4 regions of the Paenibacillus sp. FSL K6-1566 genome follow, and region 2 is predicted to be linked to each of the others. Evidence: predicted binding sites of a transcription regulator. Region 2 holds the regulator's gene; each other region holds the start of a gene.
The links. The regulator Rex, encoded in region 2, represses fermentation and respiration genes when NADH is low (regulators of the CRP and FNR family bind a similar motif). The targets are predictions, from matches to a motif close to TTGTGAAATATTTCACAA.

Region 1: a site for Rex is predicted at 3,509-3,526, ahead of ric (iron-sulfur cluster repair di-iron protein). Genes of this name have one in related genera too.
Region 3: a site for Rex is predicted at 1,984-2,001, ahead of adhE (bifunctional acetaldehyde-CoA/alcohol dehydrogenase). Genes of this name have one in related genera too.
Region 4: a site for Rex is predicted at 3,345-3,362, ahead of qoxA (cytochrome aa3 quinol oxidase subunit II). Genes of this name have one in related genera too.

The regions. Positions count from the first base shown of each region.
Region 1 is NZ_JBBOSR010000001.1:2,871,011-2,877,154, reverse strand. Features, by position in the region: gene NST08_RS12640 (nitrate reductase subunit alpha) at 1-2,286, opposite strand, end outside; gene ric (iron-sulfur cluster repair di-iron protein) at 2,557-3,255, opposite strand; gene hmpA (NO-inducible flavohemoprotein) at 3,590-4,798, shown strand; gene NST08_RS12625 (Crp/Fnr family transcriptional regulator) at 4,762-5,283, opposite strand; gene NST08_RS12620 (manganese catalase family protein) at 5,531-6,144, opposite strand, start outside.
Region 2 is NZ_JBBOSR010000001.1:2,560,013-2,566,156, forward strand. Features, by position in the region: gene dinG (ATP-dependent DNA helicase DinG) at 1-2,616, shown strand, start outside; gene NST08_RS11185 (redox-sensing transcriptional repressor Rex) at 2,685-3,347, shown strand; gene NST08_RS11190 (amidohydrolase) at 3,325-4,623, shown strand; gene NST08_RS11195 (cell wall elongation regulator TseB-like domain-containing protein) at 4,652-5,170, shown strand; gene NST08_RS11200 (hypothetical protein) at 5,434-5,967, shown strand; gene NST08_RS11205 (AAA family ATPase) at 5,960-6,144, shown strand, end outside.
Region 3 is NZ_JBBOSR010000001.1:2,393,086-2,399,229, forward strand. Features, by position in the region: gene NST08_RS10280 (formate/nitrite transporter family protein) at 1-308, shown strand, start outside; gene NST08_RS10285 (hypothetical protein) at 606-764, opposite strand; gene NST08_RS10290 (Crp/Fnr family transcriptional regulator) at 993-1,718, opposite strand; gene adhE (bifunctional acetaldehyde-CoA/alcohol dehydrogenase) at 2,102-4,735, shown strand; gene pflB (formate C-acetyltransferase) at 5,123-6,144, shown strand, end outside.
Region 4 is NZ_JBBOSR010000001.1:2,820,231-2,826,374, forward strand. Features, by position in the region: gene qoxC (cytochrome aa3 quinol oxidase subunit III) at 1-116, opposite strand, end outside; gene qoxB (cytochrome aa3 quinol oxidase subunit I) at 113-2,056, opposite strand; gene qoxA (cytochrome aa3 quinol oxidase subunit II) at 2,121-3,122, opposite strand; gene NST08_RS12405 (sensor histidine kinase) at 3,629-4,780, shown strand; gene NST08_RS12410 (response regulator) at 4,777-5,409, shown strand; gene NST08_RS12415 (ABC transporter ATP-binding protein) at 5,622-6,144, shown strand, end outside.

The DNA of each region.
Region 1 (6,144 bases), 310 kb from region 2:
TGTCATTCGGAAATCAAGCGCAACAAGCAGATCCAGCTTGCCCTCCACATCGCCATGCCACGCCACTTCCTCCGGCTTTTCTTCTTCATTCGGCTCCGACAGAAGATTGTCGGAGGCGCCCAGCAGGTGCTTCATGAAGTATTCCTGACCTTTTGCCGAGCTGGATATCAGATTTGAACGCCATACGAACAGCGAGCGGGGGAAGTTCTCCGGAGCATCGGGATCCTCAATCGCAAATCGCGTCTCACCTTTAACCAGCTGATCAAGCGCATGCCGAACGATCTCATCAGCTGTGCTCTTCCCTTCTCTCTCCGCCTCTTCCGCAAAAGCAAGGCTGCTCTTGTTAAACTGCGGATAGGAAGGCAGCCACCCGAGCCGTGCAGCCAATACGTTATAATCAGCAGGATGGCGGTACCGGATATCCCCGCCGGTCGGGGATTTCAGCGCATCCGCCCCCGACTCCTCATATTTCCACTGGTCGGTGGCGAAATAGAAGAAGGAGGTCGCATTCTGCTGGCGCGGAGGTCCTTGCCAGTCTTTGGCGAAGGCGACAGTCGACCAGCCCTCGATCGGCCGGCATTTCTCCTGGCCTACATAATGCGCCCAGCCCCCGCCATTCACTCCCTGGGATGCCGTAAGGATCACCAGATTCAAGATGGAGCGATATATCGTGTCGCTGTTGAACCAATGGTTGATCCCGGCCCCCATGATAATCATGGACCGGCCGCCGGTATCCAGCGCGTTCTGGGCGAATTCGCGGGCGATCTGAATGACGACCGAGGCTTTTACACCAGTGATCGCCTCCTGCCATGCCGGCGTATAATACGAGCTTGCATCCTCGTAATTTGCCGCCTCGAGCTCGCTCCCGACCCGCCGGATTCCATACTGGCTGAGCATCAAGTCATAGACAGTCGTCGCGAGACATGTTGTTCCATCGGCCAAACGCACCGTCCTTGCAGGAATCATCCGTTCGAATATCCCGCTGCCGCTGGAATCGAAATAGGGAAAACAAATGTTATGCCAATCCGCATTATGACCTTCCATCGAAAGAGCCGGTTCGATTCGTGTCCCGTCTTCCCGCTCCAGCATTAAATTCCATTTCTCTCCCTGCTCCCAGCGCTGGCCAATCGTGCCGTTCGGGACGATGATTTCACCCGTTTCCGCGTCCAGAATAACCGGCTTCCACTCGGCATTCGGCGAGGCGTCTCCCAGATCGCTTGCCCGCAAGAAACGTCCGGCTTTCAAGCTGTCTCCATGCGCATCGAGCATGATCAAGAACGGCATGTCGGTATACTGCTTCGCATAATTCAGGAACATCGGCTCCGCGCGCTCCCGATAATATTCGTTTAAGATAACATGCGTCATTGCCTGGGCAAGAGCTGCGTCCGTTCCAGGATTCGGTGCGAGCCAGTTATCGGCGAATTTCACATTCTCCGCGTAATCCGGAGCCACGGACACGACCTTAGTTCCCTTGTAACGCACCTCGGTCATAAAGTGTGCATCCGGCGTCCGGGTCAACGGCACATTGGAGCCCCACATGATGAGGTAGCCGGCATTGTACCAATCGCTGGACTCCGGAACGTCGGTCTGCTCCCCCCAGATTTGCGGCGAGGCGGGCGGAAGATCCGCATACCAATCATAAAAGCTGAGCATTTCTCCGCCCAGCAAGGAAATAAACCGGGCTCCTGACGCATAACTGATCATCGACATCGCCGGAATCGGGGTAAATCCGGCAATCCGGTCGGGGCCGTATTTACGAATTGTATAGATCAGCTGTGCGGAGATGAGCTTTGTTGCATCCGGCCAAGTTACGCGCACATGCCCTCCTTTTCCTCGAGCCTGCTTGTAAGCCTTGGCTTGATCCGGGTCCTCCACAATGCTGGCCCAAGCCGCAACCGGATCCTCGTGCAACTCCAAAGCCTTGCTCCACATCCGCCAAAGCTTACCTCGGATATAAGGGTATTTAATTCGAAGCGGACTGTACTCATACCATGAGAATGAGGCACCACGCGGACAGCCTCGCGGCTCAAATTCCGGCATATCCGGACCGCATGACGGATAATCGATCTGCTGGTTCTCCCAGGTAATGATTCCGTTCTTCACGAACACCTTCCAGCTGCAGGAGCCGGTACAGTTTACGCCGTGGGTCGTCCGAACGACCTTATCGTGCGACCAGCGCTTGCGGTACATATCCTCCCATTCCCGGCTTTTCTCTTCCAGGACGGACCAATTGTCCGAGTAGCTCTCCACTCTTTTGAAGAATGTCAGTCCCGATTTGCGTTTCATAGGACGCGTCAACTCCTTCTGCTTGAATGACCATGGTTGGGGAATCCATGTATCGTCCATTCGTATGCATTCATTATGCAGGTATCGCTGGAGGCATCCTACTAGGGAAACTCCTATATTCGCAGGGGAAATCCCTGGTCATGCTGGCGGCAGCCTTTTTTCAGGCACGCACTGGGGTCCCCATCTTGGGAAGATGCAGATGCAAAAAGAACCCCTGCCCGGCGGGCAAAGGCTCTTGAATGGGTATCTATAATAACAGGATGGGCATTGCTATAGGAGCGTGCGAATCTCTTGGAACAGAACGTTGTTCTCCAAATGGATATGCTCATAGGTGTCTTTCTCAAGACCCGCAAGGCGTTGGTAGACAAGTCTGTATGTGCCGCATGCATCATCCGGCAGCTCCCAATCATTGGTGACCTCTCGAAGCTCCTGCAATATGCCGCCTGCACTGGAGTGCTCCTCCTCAAGCCCGGTTATCAGGGGCAGCAATTGCTGTCCAGCATCCGTCTTGGATTCGGTGATGACCCGGACCATAAGCGGGAAGACATTCTGATCTTCATCCTGCGTGTGCTCCAGCAGTTCCTTCTTGAGCTGCGTGAACAGCTCTTGAACCCGCAAAAGCTCAGGATGCCGTTCTCCGTGGACACGGGCAAGCTTAGTAACATATGGGGTCAGAGCCGGCAATTCATCACGCAAGAATGCATGATGCTTATGCTGAATGTGCTCGATGAGCTCAAGAGCGCCCAGGGAGGCCGGACGGCTCTCCTGGTATTTCTCAAATTTGTCCTGAAGCAGCTTGACCTGATTCAGGACAGCTTCGGGATCCAGCTGCCGCTGTGCGGCCGCATTCTCCAAGGGAATCTGGCCGCCGCAGCAAAAATCGATGCGAAGCGAACGGAATAAATCAGCCGTCTGAGGCACGGAGGAAACGATATCCGAGACATGGGTATGAAGCGTAATGGTGCTCATAGAAAACAACCTCCTGTCATTTGTGGCCATAGCTTAGCTGCTGGCCGTTTCTCACGCCTCAAGTATAGACAGCCCTTTAATCCGCATCAGTGATTGCAGTCATACGGATTGGGGACAAATTGTGAACGGCAGGCCCCGAAGCAGAAGCACCCATTCAAACCCTGTATGGAGCCCTAAAGGAAACGGCAAGCCTTTAAAATGTACCTGTAAATGTTCCTGTTCAAATTTTAAAGTCACAAATTGTTGCGATTTTATGTGATTCAAATCACAATGCCATGCGAAACGGGGTATCTATAATGATATCATCCACTTTATGAAAGCGAGGCGCAGCTTTATGCTAAGCGAAAAAACGATCGCAACCATCAAATCAACGGTTCCTGTCCTGGAACAACATGGCGTTACCATCACTTCCACCTTCTATCGGAATATGTTCAAAGCGCATCCGGAGCTGTTGAATATTTTCAACCATGCCAACCAGCAGCGAGGCCGCCAGCAAACCGCCCTTGCAAACACGGTGTATGCAGCGGCGCTGCACATCGACCGTTTGGAGGCTATCCTGCCTGCCGTTAAGCAAATCGCGCATAAACACCGGAGTCTTGGCGTCAAACCGGAGCATTATCCTATTGTCGGGGAGCATCTGCTAGGAGCAATTAAAGAGGTGCTTGGAGATGCAGCAACCGAAGAAATTTTGCAGGCGTGGAAGGAAGCATACGGCGTCATTGCGGATGCATTCATTTCTGTTGAAGATGAGATGTATAAGCAATCGGAGACGCAGGTCGGGGGGTGGAGCGGCTTCAAACCGTTCCGGGTCGAGCGAAAAGTACGGGAGAGCGAAGTTATTACGTCCTTCTATCTCGTTCCGGCGGACGGAGGCCCGCTGGCCGCTTTTGAGCCTGGACAATATGTCAGCATCAGGCTGCAAATACCCGGCGAAACTTATACCTTGAACCGCCAGTACAGTTTGTCTGATGCGCCTGGCAAGCCATACTACCGGATTTCAGTAAAACGGGAGGCCGAAGGCATTGATACTCCGGAAGGGAAAGTATCGAATTACCTCCATCAGTCCGTTGAAGAGAACGGGATCGTGGAGCTTTCGGCTCCTGCCGGCGATTTCACATTGAACCTGGAGGATTCGTCTCCGCTCGTCCTCATCAGCGGCGGTGTTGGGCTCACTCCGATGATCAGCATGCTGAACACCGCTGTTGAAGCACAACCGGGGCGTAAGGTGATGTTTATCCACGCAGCACGAAATGCCAATGTCCATGCAATGAAGCAGCATGTCGAGGAGCTCGCGGAAATGAATCCGAATATTTCTTACCGGTGGTGCTACAGCAACCCGGGCGCAGAGGATGGCGGATACCATAAGAGCGGATTGATCGACCTGGCATGGTTAAAAGATACCGTACCCGGGTCATCGGCAGTCTATTATTTCTGCGGTCCGATCCCGTTCATGAAGACGATCAACGACGCGCTTCTGGCAATGGATATTCCTTCCGACCGGATCCATTACGAGTTCTTTGGTCCTGCTGCAAGCCTTTCCTGACGGAGCAGCCGGTTGACCGTTTCCCGTCGCAGCCCGATCAGCTGTCCGATTTCCACTTGGGTCAGGACATCCGTAAGACGCGCAGGTGAGATATACTGCTCGAACCACCGCTGAAGCTTGTGTAATCGCTCAATGGGCTCGATTTCGCTTAATTGATCAATCCGCTCCTGCATCATTCGCAGCTTATCCTGCAGCTGAAGCGCTATGGAACGATATCGTACCGGGTCCTGCTCCAAGGAACCATACCATTCATCCGGACGGTAAACTTGAATCTCGCTTGTCACTAATGCAACCGCGGTTCCGAAATAGGGCTTGGGCGTAATTAATGAATGATGCGGAATCGTTTCCCCGGGGACAATCAAATTCACTAGCAAAGCATTGCCGTCCTGGTGTACACGCTCGATTTTGAGCATGCCGCTCTTCACATGAAACAGCGGGCCGGATTCGCCTTGCCGAAATAAGGTTTCTCCTTTATGAAGGATCATAAACAGGTACCTCCTCAATCATGACACTGTCTCTAATCATAGCGTAAGCGTCATGATATGATCAAGAAGGCCTTATTTGTAGGCGAAGATGTAATGGTAACAGCCCGGTTTCTCTGGTTTTCCTGAGGAACCGGGCTGTTACCGTTTAATAAAGATTCCATGATCTCCCTGCTGCTTGGTACTGTGGTACATTCACGCAACAAAACCGCCTTGAACCAAAAGGCAGTTTTGTTTGCGAAACGCGAAGTTAGGCATTCAGATCGCGTGTTCCGGGGCTATGCTCGTTAGGGAGCTCAGGCAAGTTCGGTACCGGGAAGCCTTCCGGCGGCGGAATGACTTGGAGACTGCCGCCGTTTCGGCTTGGCGTCTGGCCGCTGAAAATTTCACCGATCCGCGTGTTATCCAGCCGAAAATTGAATTGGGCATTATGGAAGCCCATATCCACATATTTTTTACACTCCGGATACTTATTGATATCGTAATTCGGTACAGGGAACAGCTTGCCCCACTCGACGCCAAGCGTCTCCAGCGCCTTGGCAAACGCGTTCTGATGGGCGTTGTCGCGAACGATCAGGAAGGCCAGCGTTTCCCGGAACGTTTTGTTCGTACTCATCTCATAGATTCTTGATTTTTGCAAAACTCCCGTTGATTCCAGCACGAGATTATCGAGCAGATTCGCCACCAGATTGCCGTGGTCGTACACATAATTGCCCATCCAAGGATTGCCTGCCGCATCGACCGGCAGCGAGCTTTGAGCTCCCATAATAAAGTGATGCGGGTTCGCGTGCTTGACCGCCTCATCCAGCGGAGCTTCATCGATTCCGGCATTGCCCGCGCCATCAGCGCCGGCTCCCGTCAACA
Region 2 (6,144 bases):
GTCGGGCACAATGTGGCTTTCGATTTTAACTTTTTGCAAAACGCGCTGGATCGCTGCGGTTATTTACCGTTCAGCGGCCGGATTTTAGATACGATGCACTTTTTGAAAATATGCTTCCCCTCGCTGCCATCTTATCAGCTCGGCATGGTTTCCTCGCATTTCGGCCTCGAGCATGACCGTCCGCACCAAGCGGACAGCGATGCGCTTGCCACAGCGAATGTGCTGCTGAAATGCCTGGAGGAGATCGATGAGCTTCCTCTGCTGACCATCCAGCGGCTGAGCGATCTGTTTGCGGAAGAGGACAGCGATTTGGCCTGGTTCTTTGACGGCATCCGTGTGGAGCGCGAGATGCAGGCCGTCCAGGATGGTAGCATTCATACCTACTACCGCCAATTCGCATTAGGCGTTGAGGATTGGACGGACATCGCTCCGGTCCGCGATGAAGCGGAGCCCAATCCGCTGGCGAACATGAGCTTTGATGAGTATATGGATGAGGTTCGGAGACGTTTGAAGGAAGTGCTTCCACAATATGAGAGCCGGGATGCGCAGGACATCATGTTCCAGGAAGTGATGCAGGCGCTTGATGAGGACAAGCATCTGTTGATCGAAGCCGGCACCGGTACTGGAAAATCGCTCGGATATTTGCTCCCGTCCATTTACCAAAGCGTCAAGCAGGAGCAGAAGGTGATGGTCAGCACGCATACGATCAACCTGCAGGAACAACTTCGAGACCGCGACATTCCTCTGCTTACCCAGGTAGTGCCGTTCCCTTTTAAAGCAGCCATCTTTAAGGGAAGAGGTCATTATTTGTGTTTGAGAAAATTTGAACATAAAATAAATAGGAGAGATTTTCATTCGCCGAAGGAGGACGTCATTACGGCGGCCCAAATGCTGGTATGGCTCACACAGACCGAAAGCGGCGATGATGAGGAGCTGAATCTCGGCGGCCGCGGAGGCGATTTCTGGGAAACGATCGCCAGCGATTCCGATTCATGCCTTGGACGAGGCTGCCCGTGGTTCCGCAAGTGCTACTACCATCGGGCGAAGCATGAGGCCGGCATTGCGGATGTTGTCATCACGAATCATTCCAAGCTGTTTACCGATGTAAAAGCGAACCACCAAATGCTTCCGAGCTACGAGCGGCTCGTCATCGACGAAGCCCATCATTTGGAGGATGTGGCCGGCAAGCATCTCGGGCTGCAGATGAAATATTTTACGGTGGTTCATACATTGACGCGTCTATACAAGGACAGCCGAAGCGGGCAGCTCCCTGCGCTGCGGCAGCTGCTCCAGGCTTCTCCCCATGAGAAATCCGGGGAATGGTCGGCGGTCATCGACCGGATCTATCCTGATCTGATCACGGTGAAAGAAACTTGGGACCGACTCAGCGACCAGCTGTTCGGGCTGCTTCCGGAACGCGGCGATGCTTCTCCTGGAGATGCAGGGCAATATACGCTGCGGCTCTCGCCTGCGAAGAAGCCGAAGGATTGGGGAGCGCTCGCCGAGCTGGAACAGCAGATTCACGTGACGCTGGGAGACGTCGTTCGCAAGGGAGACAAGCTGATCGCCGAGATGAAGGAAGAGCTTGACGATTACAGTGCGGACAGCCTGCTGACTGACCTGTCGGGCTTGTTTAAGGATCTGGCTGCGCATCGCGAGGATTTGCGGTCCTTCATGGCTCTGAATGACGAAGGAACCGTATACTGGATGGAGGCCAACGGCAATTTCCGCAGCAAGTCGCTGCAGCTCTACGCCGTGCCCGTTGATGTGAGCAAGCATTTGAAGGAATTGTTTTTTGACAAGAAGCGGAGCGTGATTCTGACATCGGCGACGCTGTCGGTCGATAAATCGTTTCAATTCATGATCGATAATCTAGGGCTCCAGGAGGCGGCGGACGCAGGGAATCTGAACACGGTTCAGCTGCCGTCCCCGTTCAATTACAGGGAGCAGGCGCTTCTTGTCATTCCGCGGGATTTTCCAAGCGTGAAGGGCTCCGTGGGGGATGCGGTATTTGTGGATACGCTTGTGAAGTCGCTCTCTGAAGCGGCAATAGCGACCCAAGGTCGTATGCTCGTCCTGTTTACGTCGTACCGGATGCTTCGTCAGGTGCACGAGCCGCTGAAGGAAGCGCTGGCTGCCAGCGATATTACGGTGCTTGGTCAGGGAATGGATGGTACGAGCCGTACGAAGCTGATACGCCGGTTCCAGGATAGCAGCGCGTCGGTTCTGCTCGGGACCAGCTCCTTCTGGGAGGGTGTTGACATTCCCGGAGAAGCGCTGACCTGCCTGGCGATTGTCCGGCTGCCGTTCCAGCCGCCCAACCATCCGCTGGTCGAGGCGAAGAGCGAGCTGCTGCAGCAGCAGAAGAAGAACCCGTTCATGAAGCTGTCGGTGCCGCAAGCGGTCATCCGCTTCAAGCAGGGCTTCGGGCGGCTTGTTCGGACCGCCCACGATAAGGGAATCGTGATCGTCTACGATACCCGGGTAATCGAATCGTATTATGGAAAATACTTCTTGTATTCCCTGCCCGGACCGAAAATGGAGCATATGCCGACCGAGGGGATCGTCCCCCGTATTGCGCAGTGGCTCGAGGAAAGGGAGAATGAAAAAGAGTGAACCTAAAGGGGAGCAAGGCTTTATATTGGAAGCGATGAACTATCATCCTATTAATAGGGGGAGCATGCATGAAATCGGATAAAATTTCAGAGGCCGTAGTCCGCAGATTGCCAGTCTATTTGCGCTATTTGAATGAGCTTCATAAGCGGGAGGTGTCCACCGTCTCCTCACAGGAGCTTGGGCAGAAGCTCGACCTGAACCCGGCCCAAATCCGCAAGGATTTGGCCTATTTCGGGGATTTCGGCCGGAAGGGCATCGGGTATGATGTCTCCTATCTCATTGAGAAAATCCGCCAAATCTTGAAGCTGGACCAGAAGATCAACGTTGCGCTGGTGGGTGCGGGCAATCTCGGACATGCGCTATCCAATTACAACGCGTTTCTGAAAGATAATATGAAGATTGTGGCGATTTTCGATTCGTACCCTCCGAAAATCGGGCTGAAGATCAATAACTTGACGGTGCAGCCGATGGAAGAGCTGGACAAGACGGTCCAGGAATACGGCATTCGAATCGGGATCATTACGGTACCGGATTTTGAAGCGCAAAACGTAGCCAATCAGCTGATCAACGCCGGAATCGAGGCGATTTTGAATTTTGCCCCGACGATTCTGAAGGCGCCGCCTCATATCCGCATTCACACCGCGGATTTTACGACGGATCTGCAAAGTCTGGCTTACTATTTGGACAATGGGAAGGAGGATGCGCAGCATGACAACGAAGTGGATGGTTAAGAACGGAACATTTGCCGTGCTTCAGGAAGGACAGCCGGTTCTCCGCGGGTATATGGTTGTGGAGGACGACCGCATCACGTATTTGGGGGAAGAGGAGCCTCAGGTCGATGCAGAAACCCAGGTGATGGACGGAACGCATCTGTTATTCCTTCCAGGGCTGGTCAACACGCATGGACATGCAGCCATGTCGCTGCTTCGCGGTTTTGGCGATGATCTGGCCCTGCAAGTTTGGCTGCAGGAGAAAATGTGGCCGATGGAAGCGAAGTTTACGGCCGACGATGTATTTTGGGGCACTTCGCTCTCGGTGCTCGAGATGCTGAAGGGCGGTACGACAACCTTCGTTGACATGTATGACCATATGGATCAGGTCGCCAAGGTTGTCCAAGACTCCGGAATGCGGGGAGTGCTGACAAGAGGCGTCATCGGGCTGTGTCCTCCGGAAGTACAGAAGCAGAAGCTGGATGAGGCGATTGCCTTTGCAAAGGACTGGCACGGTCAGGCGGAGGGCCGGATTACGACGATGATTTCGCCGCATGCGCCTTACACCTGCCCGCCAGACTTCATTGAGAAATTCGTTCAAGCGGCGCATGATTTGAATCTGCCGATTCATACCCATATGTCCGAAACGGCAGCCGAAGTGCAGCAGAATGTGAATGACTACGGACAGCGTCCGGTGGCCCATCTGGAGAAGCTCGGCGTGTTCTCGCGTCCGACGCTGGTTGCGCATGCGGTGCATTTGACGGACGAAGAGATTGAAATATTGGCTAAGCATGATGTCGCGGTATCCCATAACCCCGGCAGCAACCTGAAGCTGGCCAGCGGTGTTGCGCGTGTTCCCGAGCTGTTGAAAGCAGGTGTGACAGTGTCCCTAGGAACCGATGGACCAGCGAGCAATAACAACCTGGACATGTTCGAAGAAATGCGCCTGGCCGCCCTTATCCACAAGGGCGTCAGCGGCGATCCGACGGCTATTCCGGCAGCCGAAGCGCTTCGAATGGGAAGCGAGTATGGAGCACGGTCGGCATTTCTTGATAACGTAGGCAGATTGGCCGTCGGGATGAAGGCGGACATGATCGCACTGGATACCGATCAAGCGCATTTCCTGCCGCGCACGGACTACATTTCGCATTCAATTTACTCGGCCTCCGCCAAGGATGTGGAGCATGTATGGGTTGACGGCAAGCAGGTGGTTAAGCACGGCTCCTGCCTCACGCTGGATGAGGAACGGATCCGCCGTGAAGCCCAGCGTTCATTCGAGCGTCTTTCGACCCTTTAGGGCAGATTAAGGGGGAGGATCAGACGGTTTGAAAAAGAGAACAAAGTGGATTTTGCTTAGTATATCCGGGCTGCTGCTGGCGCTGCTATGCGTGCAGCTGTACTATTCCTATGTCATGAAGGACACGTGGAATGAGGAGAGCCTGGCGGTGCAAGCCGCTCGCCAGCATGGCGGCCTGGTGACGAAGGATAAGACCTACAAATCGGTATGGGGCGAGAACAACAATTATTGGGTCATCACGGGAACGAATCAGGACCAGCATCAGATCATGGTCTGGGTGAAGTTTACGGATGATAACCTTCCTGTTGAAGGCAAGGATGCGGTTCAGGCCGTGCTGCTCAGCAGCGGATTGTCCGAGGAGCAGATGCGCGAGCAGATTCGCAATGAGATGCCGGGTGCTGTGATCAAGCGGCTGCTCCCCGTGATGTATGAAGGCGAGTATACATGGCAGCTCCAATATGAGAATCAGGGCCAATTAGGTTATCGCTTCTATCGCTTCCAGGACGGACAGGCGATCGGAGAGGACATTATTCTTCCAAATCAATAAATCAGTTATACAGGAAAGAGGCTTTCTTGTACGCGATTGTACAAGGAAGCCTCTTTGTTTTGGGTTTGTAAGCGCTGTCTGAAAAATATGGAAAAACTGTTCTTAATATTTTCACAGGAAGGCATGAAAAAGTATAGATTATGTGATATACTCATTGTTGTACTCATTAGACAGAAAACGATCTATTAGTCATAGCATATGATACTGTATATAAATGTGATTTATTCTAATCTACAAATTACTACTACTGAAGGAGGCACTTCATGAAACTACGAATTGTCCCTATCATGCTGACGGTTGTCATTTCGGCATTGGTGCTCTTCGGCGGATGGTTTCTATATCAGCGTTTCGCTGTCCAGAGTCCGCTGGCCGATGTTGTTTCTCAATATGAAGGCGTGAAAAGTTCTCATATAGATATTAAACAGGATGCCGTATCTTTGAAACTCGATTTGGCTCCGGACACGAATTTGCAGGGCTTAGTTCAACACATCAAGCGTGAAGGCAAATCCGTGATCGGCAGCCGGGAGCTTAAAATTCAAGTCGAGGACCACTCCTCGGAGGCGTTGGACGAGTGGTGGGAAAAGGCGATGCTGTCTGTTGCTGAGGCAATGGATAACAAGCAATACACCAACATCCAGAAATCCCTGGATCGGCTGGCCGCCGGTACGCCGAATCTGAGCGCAAAAGCGACGATCGACGACAACAATGTCTACATCAGCCTGTCGGATGGAAAATCTGGTAAATTCATCATCCTGCCGCGTCAGCCCGGAACAATGGAGGTGTGGAGCCATGCCTAAATGGACGAAAGAAGTAGCGATCGGCTTTGTCCCGGTATTGCTGGTATTTCTGGCTTTTATCGGGGTGAATATCGTGCCGGTTATCATCGCGGTTGCTCTCGTAGGCGGATTGCTGTTCATCGCGAAGATGAGAGGCGGGATCGCCGTCGGAGCAGGAAATGAACGCAAACGCAAGAA
Region 3 (6,144 bases), 170 kb from region 2:
GGCTGGTTTGCTTGGCCATCTGGACGGGCATGAGAGCGAAAAACGAGGTTGCCAGACTGATCTTGATCTGGTGGTGCTTGTTTGCCTTTATTGCTACGGGCTACGAGCACAGCGTTGCAAACATGACGCTGCTTACACTTGCCAATATTCTGCCGGGACATCCGGAGACGGTGTCCGTCGCCGGCTGGATCAGCAACATGGTTCCGGTAACGCTCGGCAATATTGTTGGGGGCGGGCTGTTTGTCGGCAGCGCGTATTGGTTTATTTCGACTCCGAAAGGAAGCAAGAAGCAGCAAGCTTCAGGCTAAACGAAAATACCGGGTTTTTAAAAAGTAGCCTCAAGTATTTCAAACAGTCACTTGTAGTATAACAAAAGTAGAAGTAATCAAAGTGCACCAAGGGTTTAAAGCAGGCCGAATCTGATATCTTTTCTATTGCGTCTCATATAAACATCCGGTAACGTAAAAAAGCGGACTCTACGCCAAAGGGCGGAGTCCGCTTTTGTATGCAGTGCAAAGTGCGCAGCCCTGCCCGTCTCTTGCCTTGAAGTCCCTCGCGGCAGAAGATGTCAGGCAGGATTGCTGCGCGTAATGTCCTCCAAATCCTTACCGGTGTTCCACCAGGTCAATCGCACCCAGCACGACATGGGCCAGTCCGAAGCCAAGAATACCGGTTGCGGCAAGCTTATACTTGCTGCAAAGCAGAGCGGCGCCTGAAGCAGAAACTACAGTTCCGAGAACAGCAGGAATCAAACCTTCACGCATGCGTTACACTCCCTTTGAAATGGTTTTGGAAAGACAGGGATTATTGTGGGCAAAGACAGGCAGATTATGCACGGCGGTGGGGATGGGAGGATCGAAGAGGGAGCCGCGCCAGTGAACAAGTCCCGAAAGGGGACTTGGGGGAGCGTAAAGCGCGCCACAGGCGCAAACAAGTCCCGAAAAGGGACTTGTGGAGGCGCAGCGCATGCCACGCAGGGTGACCAAGTCACCCTAGATCCGGCAGATTTCCTTCGGACACAGCTCGCAGTGGCAGATTTCCTGCAGCATCGACAAGTCTTTAATGACGATCAGCCCGCCTGCATACTCGATCGCTTCTTTTTTGCGGAGATCGCTTAGCATGCGGTTGACACTCTCGCGCGTGGCTCCGATCATGTTCGATAGGTCCGTATGGGTAATTTTTTTGTTGATCAAGGTGCTTCCGTCAGCCTGCTCCTGCCCGTACGTATTGCCAAGACGGATCAGCGTCGAGCACAGCGCCCCTGGTTTGCCGTACATCATCAGATCCCGAAATTTGGTCTGGGTAATCCGGTGGTGGACGCCCATCCACTTCATGAAATCAATCGCGAAGTCGCAATGCTGGCAAACCAGCAGCTCCAGATCCTTGTTCTCGATGACGCCGACCACGCTGCTTTCCAGCACTTCAGCCGAGTAGCTGTGGTTGCTGCTGATGAACGGATCGGCATGCCCGATCAGATCACCCGGATGATACATATATAGAATAAGCTCTTTGCCTTCATCGGTCGTTTTCGTTAATTTGATCCGTCCCTGCTTTACATAGTAAAGCTTGTCGGCCAAGTCGCCTTCCCAGAACAAATGCGAGCCTTCAGGGAGGGCGCGTTCCTTCATGGTAACCAGCAGACGGTTTCGATTTTGTTCCGAGAAGCACTGGATATTCCCTAAGCTTTCTAGTTCTAAAACGTTGTCTACAGTATTCATGTCGGTATCTCCTAACATCTTTAAATTTGATCAGTTCAATCTTGAATGATTTGTTACCTCCATTATAACGTGAAAAAAATCACTTGAAAGGGTATTTGGGAGGAAAATAGTGGCGAATTTTCAAACTTTGTGATCTAGTTCACGTATAGGGAGGATCCTCTTAACCTTTTCTCGGCCTTGCGCCACTCCGGTCGCGACAGATATCGGATAGCCAATTCCGAAGAGGATGTCATGAATCATAAAAATATATAGCCGAACCAATATTATGTGAAATAATTCACATAATATTATGAGACGCTATGTTACGATCGAACCGTAGACAACAGAAACCAATAAACAACCGCGAAAGCAACCAAACAGAAAATCATGGGAGGATGAGAGAGATGGCTGTAAGCAAAGCATCTGGAGAAACCAAAGCATCCGCAGAAACCAAAGTCAAAGAACAAACGGCTGAACAATACGTACAGGGCTTAATCGACCGGGCGAACCGGGCTCAAGCGCAGTTTATGGAGCTGGACCAAGAACAGGTCGACCGAATCGTGCATGCGATGGCGATGGCCGGGCTCGAGAAGCATATGCAGCTGGCAAAAATGGCGGTCGAAGAAACCGGACGCGGCGTATACGAAGACAAGATCATCAAAAACCTGTTTGCAACAGAGTACATCCATAACAATATTAAATACGACAAAACGGTGGGCGTGATAGAGGATAACCCGTACGACCAGTTCCAAAAGATCGCCGAGCCGATCGGGATCATCATGGGGATCACCCCCGTAACGAACCCTACCTCAACCACCATCTTCAAAGCACTGATTTCGATCAAGACGCGCAACCCGATCATTTTCGGATTCCATCCGTCGGCACAGGCTTGCAGCCGGGAGGCTGCTGCCATTTTGCTGGAGGCCGCGCGTAAGCATGGAGCCCCGGCGGATTGCATTCAATGGATTGAGGAGCCGTCCATGGAGAAGACCCATGCTTTAATGCATCATCCGGACGTGGCGTGCATATTGGCAACCGGCGGTTCCGCCATGGTAAAAGCGGCTTACAGCTGCGGCAAGCCGGCACTCGGCGTCGGTCCGGGAAACGTGCCGTGCTTTATCGAGAAGTCGGCGGATCTCGACCAGGCCGTGAATGACCTGATTTTATCGAAGACGTTCGACAACGGGATGATTTGCGCGTCGGAGCAGGCTGTCATTATCGAGGAGCCCGTGTTTGAGCAAGTGAAGAAGAAAATGATGGCGGCCGGCTGCTATTTTATGAACAAGGAAGAAACCGTGAAGCTGTCGGCTAAGGCCATGATATCCGACAAATGCGCGGTCAATTCTGCGATCGTCGGTCAGCCGGCGGTTAAGATTGCCGAGCAATGCGGCCTTGATGTCCCGGCAGGCACCAAGATTCTGGTAGCCGAGCTGGACGGCGTCGGGCCGGGCTATCCCCTGTCCGCGGAGAAGCTGAGCCCTGTGCTGGCGTGCTACCGTGTCAAAAACGCGCAGGAAGGCATCAAACGTTCGGAGGAAATGGTCGCCTTCGGAGGGATGGGACATACGTCCGTCATTCATTCGCATAATGAGGATGTGATCCGGGCGTTCTCGAGCCGCATGAAAACCTGCCGCATTCTGGTGAACCAGCCGTCCTCGCAGGGCGGAATCGGGGATATCTACAATACGAATCTTCCATCCCTGACGCTGGGGTGCGGATCGTATGGCCGCAACGCAACCTCTTCCAACGTAACGGCCGTTAATCTGATCAACGTGAAAAGGGTGAACCGCAGAACCGTGAATATGCAGTGGTTTAAAGTCCCGGATAAAATATACTTCGAAAAAGGCTCCACCCAGTATCTTGCCAAAATGCCGGGCATATCGCGCATTGCCATTATCACCGACCCGATGATGGTGAAGCTCGGGTACGTGGAGCGGGTTGAGCATTACTTGCGGCAGCGAAGAGCGCCCGTATCGATCGAGGTGTTCTCGGAGGTCGAACCGGATCCTTCAACGACTACGGTTGAACGGGGAACCGAAATGCTGAACAGGTTCCAGCCAGACTGCATCATTGCTCTCGGCGGCGGTTCGCCGATGGATGCGGCGAAAGCGATGTGGCTGTTCTATGAGCACCCGGATGCCGATTTCAAAGATCTGAAGCAGAAATTTATGGATATCCGCAAACGGGTGTATAAGTATCCGAAGCTTGGCCAGAAAGCGAAGTTCGTTGCCATTCCCACCACATCGGGCACAGGCTCGGAGGTCACGAGCTTCGCCGTAATCACGGATAAAGTTTCCGGGCACACCAAATACCCGCTAGCCGATTACGAGCTGACGCCGGATGTGGCGATCATTGATCCGGAATTTGTCTACACGCTGCCGAAGACCGCCGTCGCCGACACCGGCATGGACGTGCTGACGCATGCCATCGAAGCCTATGTCTCGATCATGGCGAACGATTATACGGATGGGCTTGCCATCAAGGCCATTCAGCTCGTATTCCAGTATCTGGAGCAATCGGCGCTTACCGGCGACAAGCTGGCCCGGGAAAAAATGCATAATGCCTCGACGCTGGCCGGCATGGCCTTCGCCAATGCGTTCCTGGGCATCAACCACAGCCTTGCGCATAAATGGGGCGGTCAGTACCATACCGCACATGGCCGGACGAATGCGATCCTTATGCCGCACGTCATCCGCTACAATGCGAAGAAGCCGACAAAATTCGCCGCTTGGCCGAAATATACCCATTTTGTGGCTGATCAGCGGTATGCCGAGATCGCTCGGATTCTCGGTCTGCCGGCTAGGACGACGGAGGAGGGCGTCAATAGTCTGATCCTTGCGATTCGGGAATTGAATGCCAAGCTCGGCATCGAAGAATCGTTCCAGCAGCTTGGCATTGATCCACAGGATTTCGAGAATCGCGTCGACGAGCTAGCCGACCGTGCGTTTGAGGACCAGTGTACGACGAGCAATCCGAAGCTGCCGCTCGTATCGGAGCTTGCGGATGTATATCGCAACGCGTTCTATGGACGGTTTTAACCATACGAGACGAAGGGTAAGTAAACCCTAGAGGGATGGATGCAGCCTTCTGCCGGCCACGTCAGCCGATAGCAGAAGGCTGCATATTTGTTTCCAACCCCGGCCTGCAAATTTGGGTGATAAAAGTCACGAAAAGCTGCATCCTTGTGACTTATATCACAGATGTAAAGATCCACCAGGGTTACAATAAGGGTGTACAAAATAAGCGAGATGAATCTCGGATCTTTACAAATGCAGCTTGCGGGCAAAAGACGGAACCGGCGCGCCTCAATTAGTGAAATAAATCACATTTAAGGGCTTGAATCTGAAAGCCAGAGACTTCCCGCGGTGCGGAGGGTTCCCGGCGTATTGCCGCAGGCCGCAGCTTAAAACTAGGAGGGATTCGAAATGTCGGTGATGGAGCAGTATGCAGGCTGGAGAGGTTTTAAGTCAGGGAAATGGAATAGGAGAGTCGACGTCAACGATTTTATTGCCAGAAACATAACGCCTTATGAGGGGAACGAGGAGTTTCTTGCCGGGCCGACGGATAACACAAAGGCTCTCTGGGACATCGTATCCGATTTAACCCGCAGGGAACGTGAGGCCGGAGGGGTGCTGGACGTTGATGTGAATACGCCGTCGACGATCACCTCCCATCAGCCGGGATATTTGGACAAAGAGAAGGAGAAGATCGTCGGACTTCAGACCGATGAGCCGTTCAAGCGCTCGATTCAGCCGTTCGGCGGCATCCGGATGATGATTGACGCATGTAATGCGTACGGCTTTGAAATGCCGCAGGGCATCGTGGATATGTTTACCCATATCCGCAAAACCCATAACCAGGGTGTGTTCGATGCATACACTTCCGAAATGCGGGCAGCGCGCAAAGCCGGAATCATCACCGGCCTTCCGGATGCTTACGGACGCGGACGCATTATTGGGGACTACCGCCGAGTGGCCTTGTACGGAGTCGACGCGCTTGTGCAGGATAAGCTTAGGGAGCTGGCCGAGCTTGAAGTGGACGCGATGGATGAGCCGGTTATCCGTCTGCGCGAAGAGCTGTCGGAGCAGATCCGGGCGCTGAAAGAGCTGAAGGAAATGGCGGCCATGCACGGTTATGACATCTCCAAACCGGCCAATACGGCGAAGGAAGCGTTCCAGTGGCTGTATTTCGGCTATCTGGCGGCGATCAAGGAGCAGAACGGGGCCGCGATGTCGCTTGGCAGGGTATCTTCCTTCCTTGATATTTACATCGAGCGCGATCTCGCCGAGGGCAAGCTGACGGAAGAGACGGCTCAGGAGCTGGTGGACCATTTTGTCATGAAGCTGCGTATCGTAAAATTCCTGCGTACGCCGGACTACAATGAACTGTTCAGCGGAGATCCGACTTGGGTGACGGAATCGATCGGCGGCATGTCCGTAAACGGCGT
Region 4 (6,144 bases), 260 kb from region 2:
GTAAACAAGGTAGCAAAGAGCGCAATTTCAGCTCCGAGGAACAGCCAGAATCCAAATATGCGATTACGGTTCTCCTCTGTTCCATATTCCAGCGGCTGAGAGGCATCTATTTTCATACCGTATCACCCCGCAGTTTCTGTTCGGTTTGAACGATCTCTTCAACCGGAATGTAATAACCATGATCACGGTCAAAGGACATGGTAGCCAATATGATCAGCACGGCAATACCGGCGATGATGGACGGAATCCACCAGCTGAATACCAGGAAGAAGCCAAGGAAGAAGAAGGCGATGCCCAGAATAAACGGCTTTCCGGTATTGCTCGGCATATGAATCTTCGTAATTTTCTCATTCGACAGCGGTTCGTTATTCTTCTTCGAGAACCAGAATGCATCGCGGCCTTTAACCTCAGGCGCAACCGCAAAGTTATAGACTGGCACTGGGCTTGGCGTAGACCATTCAAGTGAGCGTGCATCCCATGGGTCACCCGTTTTATCCCGCGGCTGATAACGCGTACTCCAGTAAATGTTGTATACCAGCAGGATAAATCCGATCGCCAGGCCGATCGCACCGACCATCGACAGCATGTTCAGAGGACCGAAGCCGGTCTCGGCCGAATACGTGTACGTCCGGCGCGTCATACCCATCAGTCCCAGGAAGAACAGCGGGAAGAAGGTGACGTTGAACGAAATCGCGATGAACCAGAATGCCGTTTTGCCAAGCTTTTCGTTCAGGCGGAAGCCGAATACTTTAGGGAACCAGTAATGGAAGCCGGCAATGACGGCGAATACGGCACCTGGAATGAGCACATAGTGGAAGTGGGCAACCAGGAACATCGTATTATGATATTGGTAGTCTGCGCTGGCCATAGCCAGCATGACGCCGGTCACGCCGCCAATCGTAAAGATCGGGATGAAGGCGAGTGAATAAAGCATCGGTGTTGTAAAGCTGATTCGGCCCTTATGAAGCGTAAAGAGCCAGTTGAATATTTTGACACCCGTCGGAACGGCAATCGCCATCGTGGTAATGGAGAAGAAGCCGTTGACCATTGCGCCTTGACCCATCGTATAAAAGTGGTGGGCCCAGACTAGGAAGGACAGGCCGGAGATGACAACCATACTCGCGACCATTGAGCTGTAGCCGTACAGATTTTTCCGCGAAAACGCCGAGATAATCTCACTGAAAATCCCGAACGCCGGGAGAATAACGATATAGACTTCAGGGTGACCCCATACCCAGAACAGGTTGGCCCACAGCATATCCATACCGCCATTGGCCATCGTGAAGAACTGGGAACCGAAGATACGGTCGAACATCATCAGCAGCAGGGCGATCGTAAGAACCGGGAATGCAAAAATGATGATGACACACGTAATCAGCACGGACCAAGTAAACATCGGCATGCGCATCAGAGTCATGCCTTTCGCACGCATCTTCAGGATGGTTACGATAAAGTTAACCCCCGTAAGCAGCGTACCGATCCCTGAGATCTGAAGCGCCAGGGAATAGTAGTTGTTACCGACTGTCGGACTGAATTCGATACTTGCCAATGGGAAGTATGCGGTCCAGCCGGCATCCGGAGATCCTCCAATCACGAAGGAGATATTGAACAGCATCGCTCCGGCAAAGAACAACCAGAAGCTGATCGCATTCAATTTGGGGAACGCAACGTCGCGCGCGCCGATCTGCAGCGGCACGACAACGTTCATAAGACCGAAAATAAACGGCATCGCCATAAACAGAATCATGATGACGCCATGGGTTGTAAATACCTCGTTATAGTGCTGTCCGTCAAGAAACTTCATATCCGGCGCAGCGGTCTGCGCGCGCATCATGATTGCGTCCACGCCGCCGCGGAACAGCATGATCAGTGCACAGATGATGTACATGACACCGATTTTCTTGTGATCCACGGTGGTCAGCCATTCCCGCCAAAGATATCCCCATTTCTTGTAATAGGTCAATCCGAAGAGGATTGCGAGCGAGACGAGAACAATGCTCACCATGGCACCGTAAATTAACGGTTCACCGGTAACGAAAAATTCGTCCCATTTCATAAAGGCCTAGCTCCTTTCTAGATGTATGAAGTCGATCGGACGCTTCGCATCAAAAGCTTCCAAATTAATGTCCATCATGTTGATGTGTTGAACTTTCTTCAGCCGGGGAAGTTGGCAGCGGCTCATCCGGATTGACGTTGCTCTCACTGTCGAACTCCGTTTCTTCCGTTGTGGCAGGGTCCGGATGCAGCTCTTTATGTCCCTGGTGCTCTTCATTGCCGTTACTGTCGCCGCCATGATGATGACCTTCAGGCGGAGGACTGAACTCCAAGTGGTTGGTCGAGAAAGTCATTCTTCCGACATGCTCGGTTTTCAGAAGCTTATTGAATTCGTCCTGTGTCAGCTCAGGAGCCGTATCCTTCACGTCCTTGACCCATTCTTCGTAATCGGCAGGCGACATCGCCAGCGCCTCGAATTCCATGTGGGCGAAGCCTTCGCCGCTGAAGTTTGCGTTCCGGCCCAGCATGGAGCCCGGCTCGTCGGCAACCATGTTCAGCTTAGTGACCATATCGCTCATCGCGTATTTCTGGCCGTGCAGCTGCGGGATCCAGAAGCTTGTAATCGGGCCGAACGAGTAGAGTCTGAACTCGATCGGTCGGTTGGTCGGGATGTTAACGTAATTGACGGTTTCGATCCCTTCTTCCGGATAGCTGAAGTGCCATTTCCAGTTGGATGAGGAAGCATAAATGACGAGAGGCTTCTGATTCTCGTAGCCTTCTGGCACTTTTTCAACAGCCACCGTTGTCTTAACCGTGACGACAGACAGGATCGCGACGATCACAATCGGGATGGCCGTCCACAGGATTTCCAGCCATTTGTTCCCTTCCTCGTGAGGAGGCTCATATCCCTCGTTGGATTTTCTCGCCCGGTATTTGGTGAGCATGAAGATGTAAAGCACATAAACTACAACCAAAATTCCGATCATCATCAGAATGGAGAATATGATTGTATCGGATAGGGTTCTGGCAGCCGGTCCTTTCGGATTTAATACCGTAAGCGAGCTGCATCCCGATAAGAGCAAGGTAAAAATTACAAACATTGCAAATAACGGCCCTCTTTTGTTCATGATGTACCCCTTTCCTTGAAACGGCTTCGTTCGATTCAATGTTCTTGTCACCTATATACTAGGAAGTTCTGCAATGCTTTGCAAAAGACATAAACAGGTTTTGCTAACATAAAAATCCAGATATTTGTCAATGTGTTTAACGTTATGTGTGCAAATTGTTACAAAACGAGGGGGCTATGAGAGAAATCATTGTAATGGCGCGGTTTTTCGGCAGTTCATACTTTGTTCAAAACTTCACGAGAGTTACCAGTTTCGTCACAAATCCGGGCGTGTTTTTGCTTGATTTAGAGGAAGGATACAACCTAGAGAGCCCTTTATTTATAAGGCCTCAAGCTGGTATGTTGTTAATTTCACAAATGATGAACAGCCGAAGATCATTTCCAATTTGATTGTTAACCGAGCCTAGGGCGTATGATATGATGATGCTGAACTAACAATTGGTAAAATAATGAATGGACTGATCGGTTTCGGCTGCACGGTACCATCGTAGAAAGCGGGGGAAGGCTTTGCGCTCATTTTGGATATGGCTGCTCCTTCTGATCGCCAGCTGGTTGCTTGCGTTATGGCATCTTAGTCTTGGGGATCTCGATGTACTTTCATGGCGGATCGGGAGCAGTGCCGTATTTCTGGCCGCATTTTTTATCGCACCGCTGTTCCGGAACCGTCCTGCCATGTTATTTGTCACATTATTGACGGCCTCTGTCTTTGCTGTCGTTTCGTTATGGCCAGCCAGTGAAGGAAGCCCCAATATATATAGTCTGCTGGTATTCTCCATACTTGCTGGCAAGGCTGCATACAGGGTCTCCCCGGCCCAATCCATCGGAATCGGCATAGTGCTGTTGATCGGCGCGATGTTACCGAAACTGATGGGGTATCCTGGATTACCGCTGCCGTTTCTCCTGTTGTACGCGATACTGCTTGCCCTCGGCCTGGGGATCTTTCGGATGCAAAGGGCAAGATACGAGGAAACACTGGCACGTAATGAAGCCCTGCTAAGCGAGTACCGGAATATGAAACGCCGTCTCGTCACGGATGAGCAGCTGGCGAGACGGGAGGAGAGGGCGCAGGTAGGCAGGGATATCCATGATTCCGTCGGACATAAGTTGACCGCCCTCCTCATGCAGCTTGAGATGCAGCGGCTCCAAGCAGATCATGATACCGCAAACGTGCTGCAAGGGCTGAAAGTGCTGGCAAAAGAAAGTCTCGAGGAGACGAGAAACGCGGTAAAGTCGCTGAAGCAGCAAGAAACCGGGGGCCTTGCAGGGATTATGGGCCTGCTTCGCCGGCTGGAGGCCGAGCGCTTCATGCGGGTTCATCTTACCGCCAGGCACGGTGCACTTACCACCCCGCTTAGCAATTCGCAATCGATTGCAGTGTACCGGGCGGTTCAAGAAGCGATGACCAATGCCATGAAGCATGGCAGCACCCGGGAAGTATCCATCCTGTTTGAAGCGCCGGGCGGCGGAATGTTCAGGTTCGAGGTTTCGAATCCGTACCAAGGCTTCCGGTCGTCGTTCCGCGAGGGATACGGCCTTCAATCGATGCGGGAGCGTTTGGAGAGTGAGGGCGGCTCGCTTGAGGTTGTGCATTACGACAACGTGTTCGTTGTAAGAGGAGAGTTGTTATTGAACCGGGAGACCAAGGAGGGAGTCAACTGATACGGATTTTGTTGGCGGAAGATCAGGCCATGGTTCGGCAAGGATTGAAATTGATGATTGAAAGCAGTGGGAGCATGCGGGTGACCGGGGAAGCAGGTAACGGTAAAGAGGCGGTCGCGCTCTGCGAAAGCCATATTTACGATGTAGCGGTGCTGGACATCCGGATGCCCGAGATGAGCGGTCTGGAGGCTGCCCGAACGATTCGCGCGAGATGGCCGAAGTTGAAGGTACTGATGCTTACTACCTTTAATGACGATCAGTATGCCGTGGAAGCGCTGAAGAGCGGGGCGAGCGGATACATGCTCAAGGATGCTGAGCCTGAAGCACTGATTCGAGCGATTCAAAGCTGCCTCTCAGGCGGGCTTCCGCTGCAGGAAGACGTTGCGGCGAAGGTGATCCCTAAGCTGCTGGAGGAGAGGAAGGAGCTGACGGTCGATACGTCGATTACACCACGGGAGCTGGACATTATGCGTCTGGTGGGGGAGGGCCGCAGCAACCGCGAAATCGCTGGTGAGCTTGGGTTGTCGGTCGGCACCGTGAAGAATCATGTCAGCCAAATCATGGATAAGCTGGACCTACGGGACCGTACCCAGCTGGCGATTTATGCGATTCGTCACAATGTCGTATAGACGGACGAAGAATAGGGGCCTTAATTGAGGATGATAGATACATACGAACGTAACATGACTGAAGTCATGGTTTGATATGAAAGCAGTGACCGGGGGCAGTGAATTCACTGCCTTTTTCCATGTACACTTGAAGCTGTAAGCAAGCTCGAAATATTAGGTATCCGCGGCCATTCGCTGTGCGATATTCCTTTTCATGAAATGGGGGATACAACGTGCTGGAAACGGTAGAGCTTCGTAAAGTTTTTAAAGGCAAGACGGCGGTGGAAGAAGTCAGCCTGTATTTGAAAGAGGGGGAGTCGGTTGGATTGATCGGCCCGAACGGGGCTGGAAAATCAACCACCATCTCCATGATTTCTTCGCTTCTTAAGCCGACGGCTGGAGACGTTCGACTGAACGGCCAAAGCGTCATTAAGCATCCGCAGCAACTTCGCAAGGTGCTGGGGGTTGTTCCGCAGGAAATCGCACTGTACGAGGAGCTCAGTTCATACGAGAACCTGAAGTTTTTCGGAAAGGTTTATGGACTTAAAGGGAAGGAGCTAGAGCTAAAAATTCAGGAGCTGCTCGACATGGTGGGACTTCGTGATCGCCAGAAGGAGCTCATCCGGACCTATTCCGGAGGGATGAAGCGACGGATTAACATTGCGGTGGCGCTTATGCACGATCCGAAAATCGTGATCATGGATGAACCGACAGTGGGCATCGACCCGCAGTCCCGCAATCATATCCTCGATACCG